Regions from separate parts of the Bacillus cereus group sp. Bce041 genome, predicted to be linked through region 3. Evidence: riboswitches for the same ligand, from Rfam matches in the RefSeq annotation. Region 3 holds a riboswitch; each other region holds the start of a gene.

Region 1 (2,207 bases), on a different contig from region 3:
TTCGAAACAGTTGAATATCAGCACTTTTAGATTCATATTTTATTAGTTCTTTTCCTAAGGATAGCGCTTGTTTCTTAGCTTGAATTCTTGTTTCTTTATTTTCTATTTCATCTAAATCTGCTACATGAGCTAAACCAATTGTTCTACGAATTAGTTCACATCCGGCAAATCCAACAGCATCAGTAAAGATATTTTGCAAAATAATTGGTAACCATTGTTTTTCTTTCGTATATGCTTCTACACCTTCTCCAATCCATAACTTTGTAAAAGTCTCTACAAAATAACTCCACGTCTTTTCTATATGGAAAAATAGTACACTTCTCTTTTCTTCTTCTCTAGATAACGCATTTAATAATAGATTTGCAATAAATTGACCTATGTCAAACCCAAATGGGCCATATGTCGCAAATTCTGGATCAATCACTTTCGTTTCAGAAGGTGACGAAAAAATACTACCAGTATGTAAATCACCATGAATAAGAGTTTCTTTTCTTGTTAAGAACTTATATTTATATTGTGCTACTTTTAGTTTTAAAGTTTTATCACTCCAAAGTTCATCAACCACGAGCTGTAAATCTGGCTCATAATCATTTGTATCATAATGCCCAAACGGATCTGTAAACACTAAATCCTCTGTAATTTTACATAGGTCCGGATTTACAAAGGTACCTTCTAGTATCCTCTTCTCTTCTGACTGTAAACCAAAATCTGAAGTGTAAAATAAAACATGTGCTAGAAAACGACCAATATGCTGGGATAAAAGCGGATATTCTTCTCCGTCTATTAATCCTTTTCTTGTAATTGTTAGTCTTGATAAGTCTTCTATTACCGTTATCGCTAACTCTTCGTCATGACTGTACACTACTGGAACATAATCCGGTACATACTGCGCAAAAATTTGTAATGCCTTGCTTTCAATCGTTGCTCTTTTTATAGACAATGGCCAGCTTTCACCAACTACTTTCGCATAAGGCAGTGCTTGTTTTATTATAATGGATTTCTCTCCATCATCTAATTTGAACACGTAATTTAAGTTTCCATCTCCAATTTCATGACAAATGACATTTGCCTTCTCTTCAAAATAGCCATGATCTTTCGCATATTGTACAGCTGTTATTTCTGTTAATGAATAATATCCCATCTTCTTCTCCCCCTTTTTAAATTCAGAGGTTTTTCTAACATAGAAAAACCTCTTTCCACTAAGAAAGAGGTTTGAAGTTTATCTTCTCCCCTCTTATCTGCCAGAAAGTTTTACTTTCTGCTGGAATTAGCACCGTGCCTTTTGGCGTAATAAACGCCCCATTTCACAATGGTATTACGGTCGGTTGCTGGGCTTCATCGGGCCAAATCCCTCCACCTGCTCTTGATAAGAGTTGTATAATTTTTTGAATTTTTAACTTTATGTTGAAGACTATACCAAGAATAAAAATCACTTGTCAACATTTTATTTGTATAATTCTGGACGGCGATCCGCAAAAACTGGAATTCCTTTACGTACTTCTTTAATTTTCTCGAATTCAAGCTCTCCAAATAAAATTGATTCCTCTTCATTCGCCTCTACTACAACTTCACCCCAAGGATCCACAATTAAAGAATGACCTGCAAACACATTATTCGGATCCTTCCCTGCTCTATTACACGCAACAACATAACACTGATTTTCAACTGCTCTTGCTTGCAATAGCAAACGCCAATGTGCTAAACGAACTAATGGCCATTCAGCTACAACAAATAATACTTTTGCCCCTTTAGCAGTATGAACACGCATCCACTCTGGAAAACGAATATCATAACAAATTGTTCCAGCGCATTCAACATCATCTAGCTTAAATTCGCCCGTACCATTACCAGCTATTAAATATTTATGTTCATCCATAAGCTGAAATAAATGTACTTTACTATATTCGTTGACTAACTGTCCTTCATTATTTACAACATACATCGTATTTGTAACGCCTTGCTCTGTTTGCTTTGCTATGGACCCACCAACAATATGTACATCATATCGCTTCGCCCATTCTATTAACTTTTCTTTCATTTCCACTCCATCCCTATCTGCAATTTCAGAAAGTCTCGTTAAATCATATCCTGTTGTCCATAGTTCTGGTAAGACGATAACATCTGGCCTTTCCTTCATAGCTTCACTTATTTTATTTTTAGCATTCTCAATATTTTTTTCTACATCTCCAAAAACAATATCCATTTGA
Region 2 (2,207 bases), on a different contig from region 3:
GAAAAGATTTTTCAGAAAAGTGTTCTTGTTGTGTAAATATAAACATTTTATAAAATGTTTCAAGAAGGGTTTTTTTTATAAAATACTTCGTTTATAATGGAGGAAAATATCGACATGAGATTGATTGCTCATGTAGCGGTTCAGTAGTGTTATGAAAAGATAAGAAGGGGTGCACACGCATCCTTTTTTCTATGCAGATATTATGAAAGAGGTGGTATGATGGAATTAACATTAAATTCGACTGTATGTTTACACACGATTCAATTTCGAAAAGAGCAAAAGAATTATATTGTAAAAGATACAATTACAGGAGAAAAATATGAAATGCCGCCACTTTGGATTGATGCATTGGCAATGATGCGTGACGGTTTTTTATTGGGGGAAATTGAGGATAAATTAAAAGAAGAGTATCCATCCGAAGAAGTGAATATGTTAGCATTCACGAGGCAACTGTTAGAACTAGAACTTGTTGAAATGGTAGATGGAGAAGAGATAGCTTGCACAAAGAAGAAAGAGATAGATTGTTTAGCTTGGGTGCGTCCTCGTGTGGAACAATTCTTTCTTAATTTAAATAGAAAATATAGAAGCAAAGACCAGTAGTGGCCTTTGCTTTTTTTATAGGCTGTGTTTAAAAAATAACAGCAAATGCTCTTGCGAAAGCACCGTCACTATTTTTAATTTTTAAAGGTGCTGCTGAGAAAAAGAAACGTTTTGCTTCGATAGCATCTAGATTTGTTAAGTTTTCAATTAAGTAAATATCATTCCCTAGTAATATGTGATGAATCGGTGATGTTTCTGTTGTGACTTCATCAGGAGAAATGAAATCTAAACCGATAGATTTTACTTTTAATCGCACTAGTTCTTTAGCTAATTCTTCAGAAAGATAAAATGCTTCCTTCTCATAAGCTTCTGTATTCCATTTTGTGGATAGATTAGAATGAAAAATAACAATATCACCTTCTTTTATGTCAGTATTATGCAATACTGTCTTAGGTAATTTTCGCTCTTGAATATGTGTTACATCTATAAGAACAGCTTCACCTACAAATTGATCCAGCGGTAATTGATCGATGGTCGTTGCGCCTGAAATAAAATGCGCAGGAGCATCACAATGCGTGCCAACATGAACGACAGAATGAAAATCTGTAACTTGATATCCTGATTCTTCAACACTTGTAACAGCTTCTAGTTGTATTTTAGGTGTTCCAGGAAATTGAGACATATTATTTTCAAATGTTTGTGATAAATCAATTACTTTCATTTTACATACCTCCAATATATGTTTTTCAAATAATAAAAAGCTCATCCTTCAGTATCAAGAAAGATGAGCTTTACATGCTAGTTGAGTTTTATCTTCCAAAATGCATTGCATTTTGCAGGAATTAGCACCTATTCAGTTTGTATAAACTGAGGTTGCTGGGCTTCAAAGGGCCGGTCCCTCTGCCTCTCTTGATAAAGAAGTATTCAGTTTTTAAAATCGGAATTTTCCGATATTTAAATTGTAATTCATTTCCTTTTTGCGTGCAATACAAAATAGGTATTCACCCAAATAAAGCTGCTCGCATATTGTAGCTTATGTAAATAGAATGCTGCGAAGGAGTGAGTGCAGTGACAGGAAATGTATTAAATTATTATGCTGGTGGTAATACAGCTAGGGGATTTCACAATTTATACGAAGAGAATTTAAAAGGATTAGACAGATTATTTATCTTAAAGGGTGGCCCAGGAACGGGAAAATCTTCTTTAATAAAGGCAATAGGTCGTGAATGGATTGAAAAAGGATATGATATTGAATTTTTACATTGTTCTTCTGATAATAAATCGGTTGATGGTGTAATTATCCCACAATTAAAAGTAGGAATTGTTGATGGGACATCGCCGCATGTTATTGAGCCAAAAATGCCAGGAGTTGTTGAAGAGTATATAAATTTAGGAATTGCTTGGGACTCAGATAAACTAAGAAAGCAGAAGTTAGAAATTGAAAGATTTGTTTCAGAAGCAAGCAAAGCTTTTCAGTCTGCTTACGCACGTTTTAAAGAGGCATTGGTTATACATGATGAGTGGGAGAAGATATATATTGATAATATAGATTTTAATAAAGCAAATGAACTAACCAATCAGCTAATCCAGAAATTATTTGCAGATAAAAGCGGGAGACAATCGCTTGTAAAACATCGTTTTTTAGGAGCTGCTACACCGAAAGGAGC
Region 3 (2,207 bases):
TTTTGAAGTACTTTGTTTTGTTGATTCATACGTAAAAATTGTACGCCTACGTTTGGACGTTCTTTAAAGTTAGCATCCTTTTTATATTTATCGACGAAGTCAGATGTTAGTTTTATACGATCTAATTGTTTTGACTCGAATAAATTTACTTCTGTTGATTTTTCTTTTACGACATTAAAATTGATTTCTTCTAGTTTGACAGTATCTTTATCCCAATAGGTAGGGTTCTTCTTAAATTTAAAGCTTTGTTCGTGCTTCCAATCGCTTAGTGTAAAAGCTCCATTGTACAAGATTGTATTATCTTCTAAAGCGTACTTATCACCTTGTACTTTAAAGAATTCCTCATTAATTGGTAGAAATGTTGGGAACGCTGTTAAGCTAATAAAATAAGGAACAGGACGCTCTAATTCTACCTCAAACGTATGGTCATCAACTGCTTTTACACCAAGTTGGTCGGCTGGAAGTTCTTTGTTGTTAATTTTTGTTGCGTTTTTAATATCAAAGAATAAAAATGCATATTCAGAGGCTGTTGCTGGATCTACGGCACGTTGCCAAGCGAACACAAAATCTTTAGCTGTAACAGGAGTGCCGTTTGACCATTTTGAATCTCGCAAATGGAATGTGTATTTCGTTTTATCGCCACTTACTTCATGAGATTTTGCAACACCAGGAACAGGTTTGTTACCTTCACCAAGATTATACAAACCTTCAAATACGTTTCTCATTACTTGACCAGAATCAGTATCTGTAGCACGAGCCGTATCCATTGTTCGTATTTCAGTAGGTGAAGATAAGTTTAAAACCTGTTTACTAGGTGCCTCGTCTTTTGCATTTGCTCCGCTTGCTTCGTTTTTATAACTACCGCAACCAGTTAATAAAATACTTACTCCTACAACTGATGCAATACCGGGTACAAACTTCTTTTTCATTTGATTTTCCTCCTAAATAATTAAGTTTGGATGATGATGAGGGAAATGAAAAATAAAAAATCCCTCTTTTCATATTGAGAAAGAGGGATTTTTACGTACAAGTTATGCACCCGTATATAAACGAAGTCCCTCATTCTATCTTTCAAGCATAAAGCTTGCAGGAAGTGGCACAGTATTCAAAATGAACCTGTTGCCGAGGTTTCAAAGGGCCAGTCCCTCCACCTCTCTTGATACAATGAGTAAACGAATAAATTTTATTAATTTTTGTGTTTCTTTGATAATTCAAAATCTTACACCTTGAATAATGAAGTGTCAACTAAATGAAATATAGTTTAAATTTTCAGTTTTCTTAAATGAAAAAACCACTGCATATGGCAGTGGTTTTTCTACTAGAAGTTAAAGTTATCTGGATCTGGACCAACGCGACGATCTTCATTTAAAGCTTGAATTGCTTTCATATCATCAGCACTTAATTCAAAGTCGAAGATGTTTGCATTTTCAATAATGCGATGTTCTTTAATTGATTTGGGAATTGTTACAACTTCGTTTTGTAAATCCCAACGTAAAATAATTTGCGCAGTTGATTTATTATATTTTGTCGCAATTTCTTGTAACGTTGGATTATCTAGTAGTTGTCCTTGCATTAATGGTGACCAAGCTTCAAGCTGGATATTATGTTCTTTACAGAATGCATGTAACTCTTCTTGTGCTAAACGTGGGTGGTATTCCACTTGGTTGACCATTGGCTTAATTTCAGCAATTTCAAATACGTCTTGTAAGTGGTGAATGTGGAAATTACTCACACCGATAGCGCGAACACGGCCATCTTTATAAAGTGTTTCTAATGCTTTCCATGATTCAGTATATTTCCCTTTTACAGGCCAATGTACTAAATATAAATCTAAATATTCTAGACCTAATTTCTCTAATGTAGTTTCAAATGCTTGAAGCGTTGTTTCATATCCTTGATCGCTATTCCATACTTTTGAGGTAATAAATAATTCTTCACGTGAAACACCGGATTCACGAATCGCTTGCCCAACGCCTTCTTCATTTTGATAGATTGCTGCAGTATCGATGCTGCGGTAGCCATTTTTAATTGCTGCTTTTACAGAATCAATTACTTCTGAACCATCTTCTACTTTAAAAACACCTAAACCAAACCAAGGCATTTTTACACCGTTATGTAATGTTGTATAGTCTTTTAAACTTGTTAAAATCATATTATTTCCCCCTAGCTTTTTTGTTTGTTGCTTCTACTGCTTTTTGAATTGCCTC
Region 4 (2,207 bases), on a different contig from region 3:
TTATTGGTAATGAAGACCACATTCAGTTTTCACTTTTCCAGCCCATCTACCATCTCTTGAATCGCCACCATCCCCTACAGGTAACGTACATTTCTCACACCCAATACTTGGATAGCCAACATCATGCAACGGGTTATACGGCAAGCTATGTTTGTATACATATCGCCAAACTTCTTTCCACGTCCAATGAATGAGTGGACAAACTTTAATAGATTGAAAACGATGATCTTGATTTATAAACTTTGTATGCTTACGTGTTTCTGATTGTTCCCTTCTTAAGCCCGATATCCATGCTTTTTCCACGACTAATGATTTTTCTAAAGGTAAAATTTTTCTAATCTTACAACAAAGATTCGGATTGCTCTCCCACAGTTTTTCACCATGCAACTTCGCCTGTTCATCAAGTGTAAGTTCTGGCTGTTTTTCTATAATATTCAATGAAGGAAATCGTTCCCGCACTTTTTGAATTAATTCATACGTTTCTTGAAAATGAACATTTGTATCCAAAAATACAACTTTAGCAGATGGATTTACTTGGTTTATAATGTGCAGCAATACCATACCTTCCACCCCAAAGCTACATGCGTAGACAACCTCATCTTTATATTCTTTATAAGCCCAATTTAATACTGATAACGCACCTTTTGTTTCATCTTCTTCCGAAAACGAAACAACATTTTCTTCCCACGTTTCATACGTCAACATGTTTTTTCCCCCTGTAAAAGCAAAAAGACGGTTTTAACCTAATGAAAATAGGTTAAAACCGCCTCTAGTTTTTCTAGTCAGCGCTTTTCACTTTAAACGTACTTTTTCACTTTTCTCTAACTGAATTACTTTTCCATCTTGCACAACAATTGTAATTGAACCATATTTCATATCAGCAAGCATCGCTTCAATCTTCTCGGATACTTCATCAAAATGTTCCCGTACACTCACGCGAACAGCCCCCCTTTTTATTCATAAAAAAAATCTTTCCCATTTCGAAAAGACTGTTCGGTAATATATTTTACCTTATCTTTCAAAATGGATCCCATTTTGCTGGATTTAGCACCTTGCTTTCTATAAGCAGGTTGCCGAGCTTCTTCGGGCCAGTTCCCTCCGCTTCTCTTGATAAGCTTTGTATTTGTATTTTATCACAATTCTGATTTTTTTCAATCCTAGTTTTCCGATATATTTTAATTATTTTATTTTATAAAAAAGGAATTGTCCATTCGAACAACTCCTTTTCCTATTTAGACAAGCTCTTTAATACGTATGCGATCGTTCCCAATAATATTTTCATATGTTTCGCGTTCCACAACTACTTGCGATGTTCCGCCTTTTGCAAAGACAACGGCTGGTCTTCGAATCCGATTGTAATTATTCGCCATCGAGTACCCGTATGCTCCTGTACAGGAAACTGCTAGTAAATCAGAAGCAGCGACTTTCGGTAAATGAATATCCCAAATCAACATGTCTCCACTCTCACAGCATTTCCCAGCAATCGAAACGAGTTCCTCATTCTCATCATTCCCTCGATTCGCTAACATCGCTTCATAACGCGCACTATATAAAGCAGGTCTTAAATTATCTGTCATTCCACCATCGACTGATACATATTTCCGAATACCAGGAATATCTTTCACAGATCCAACTGTATAAATTGTTGTCCCAGCATCACCTACAATGCTACGGCCTGGCTCAATCCATATTTCTGGCAATGGATATTCACATACAGTAAATTGTTCTCTCACTGCACTTGTTACAGCTCGCACATATGTCTCAAGAGTTAATGGTGTATCTGACTCTGTGTAACGTATTCCAAATCCCCCGCCTACATTTAACACTTTTACTACATAGTTTGTTTGCTCTCTCACTTCTTCTAAAAATTGGCGAAGAACTTCAATTGCTCGAACAAAACCAGCTGTTTCAAATATTTGCGACCCAATATGTGAATGGATCCCTAGCACATTATAATTTGATTTTTGTAAAGCAAATCCAATTGCCTGCATCGCTTGACCGTTTGAAACACCAAATCCAAATTTCGAATCATCTTGACCTGTTGTAATATATTCATGTGTGTGCGCCTCTACTCCAGGCGTTACACGAATTAATATGTTCACAAATTTCCCATGTTGCATCGCTAAATCGTGTAAAACTTCTAATTCAAAGAAATTATCTACGACAAAACAACCGATATTCGCCTGAAGAGCCATCACTATTTCTTC

Evidence for each region. Region 3 has a riboswitch for S-adenosylmethionine ahead of ACUN13_RS28535 (peptide ABC transporter substrate-binding protein). Riboswitches for the same ligand answer to the same signal wherever they lie in the genome.
Region 1: another riboswitch for S-adenosylmethionine. It lies ahead of mtnK (S-methyl-5-thioribose kinase); the one in region 3 lies ahead of ACUN13_RS28535 (peptide ABC transporter substrate-binding protein).
Region 2: another riboswitch for S-adenosylmethionine. It lies ahead of ACUN13_RS21640 (cyclase family protein); the one in region 3 lies ahead of ACUN13_RS28535 (peptide ABC transporter substrate-binding protein).
Region 4: another riboswitch for S-adenosylmethionine. It lies ahead of ACUN13_RS08350 (YezD family protein); the one in region 3 lies ahead of ACUN13_RS28535 (peptide ABC transporter substrate-binding protein).

The regions. Positions count from the first base shown of each region.
Region 1 is NZ_JBQXON010000001.1:326,101-328,307, forward strand. It holds gene mtnK (S-methyl-5-thioribose kinase) at 1-1,141, opposite strand, end outside; SAM riboswitch class I at 1,232-1,373, opposite strand; gene ACUN13_RS01610 (carbon-nitrogen family hydrolase) at 1,445-2,207, opposite strand, start outside.
Region 2 is NZ_JBQXON010000007.1:134,938-137,144, reverse strand. It holds gene ACUN13_RS21645 (hypothetical protein) at 220-600, shown strand; gene ACUN13_RS21640 (cyclase family protein) at 629-1,261, opposite strand; SAM riboswitch class I at 1,347-1,459, opposite strand; gene ACUN13_RS21635 (PRK06851 family protein) at 1,609-2,207, shown strand, end outside.
Region 3 is NZ_JBQXON010000018.1:27,849-30,055, reverse strand. It holds gene ACUN13_RS28535 (peptide ABC transporter substrate-binding protein) at 1-929, opposite strand, end outside; SAM riboswitch class I at 1,062-1,166, opposite strand; gene ACUN13_RS28530 (aldo/keto reductase) at 1,319-2,152, opposite strand; gene proC (pyrroline-5-carboxylate reductase) at 2,154-2,207, opposite strand, start outside.
Region 4 is NZ_JBQXON010000002.1:465,399-467,605, forward strand. It holds gene ACUN13_RS08345 (phosphoadenylyl-sulfate reductase) at 1-705, opposite strand; gene ACUN13_RS08350 (YezD family protein) at 793-936, opposite strand; SAM riboswitch class I at 1,009-1,117, opposite strand; gene lysA (diaminopimelate decarboxylase) at 1,233-2,207, opposite strand, start outside.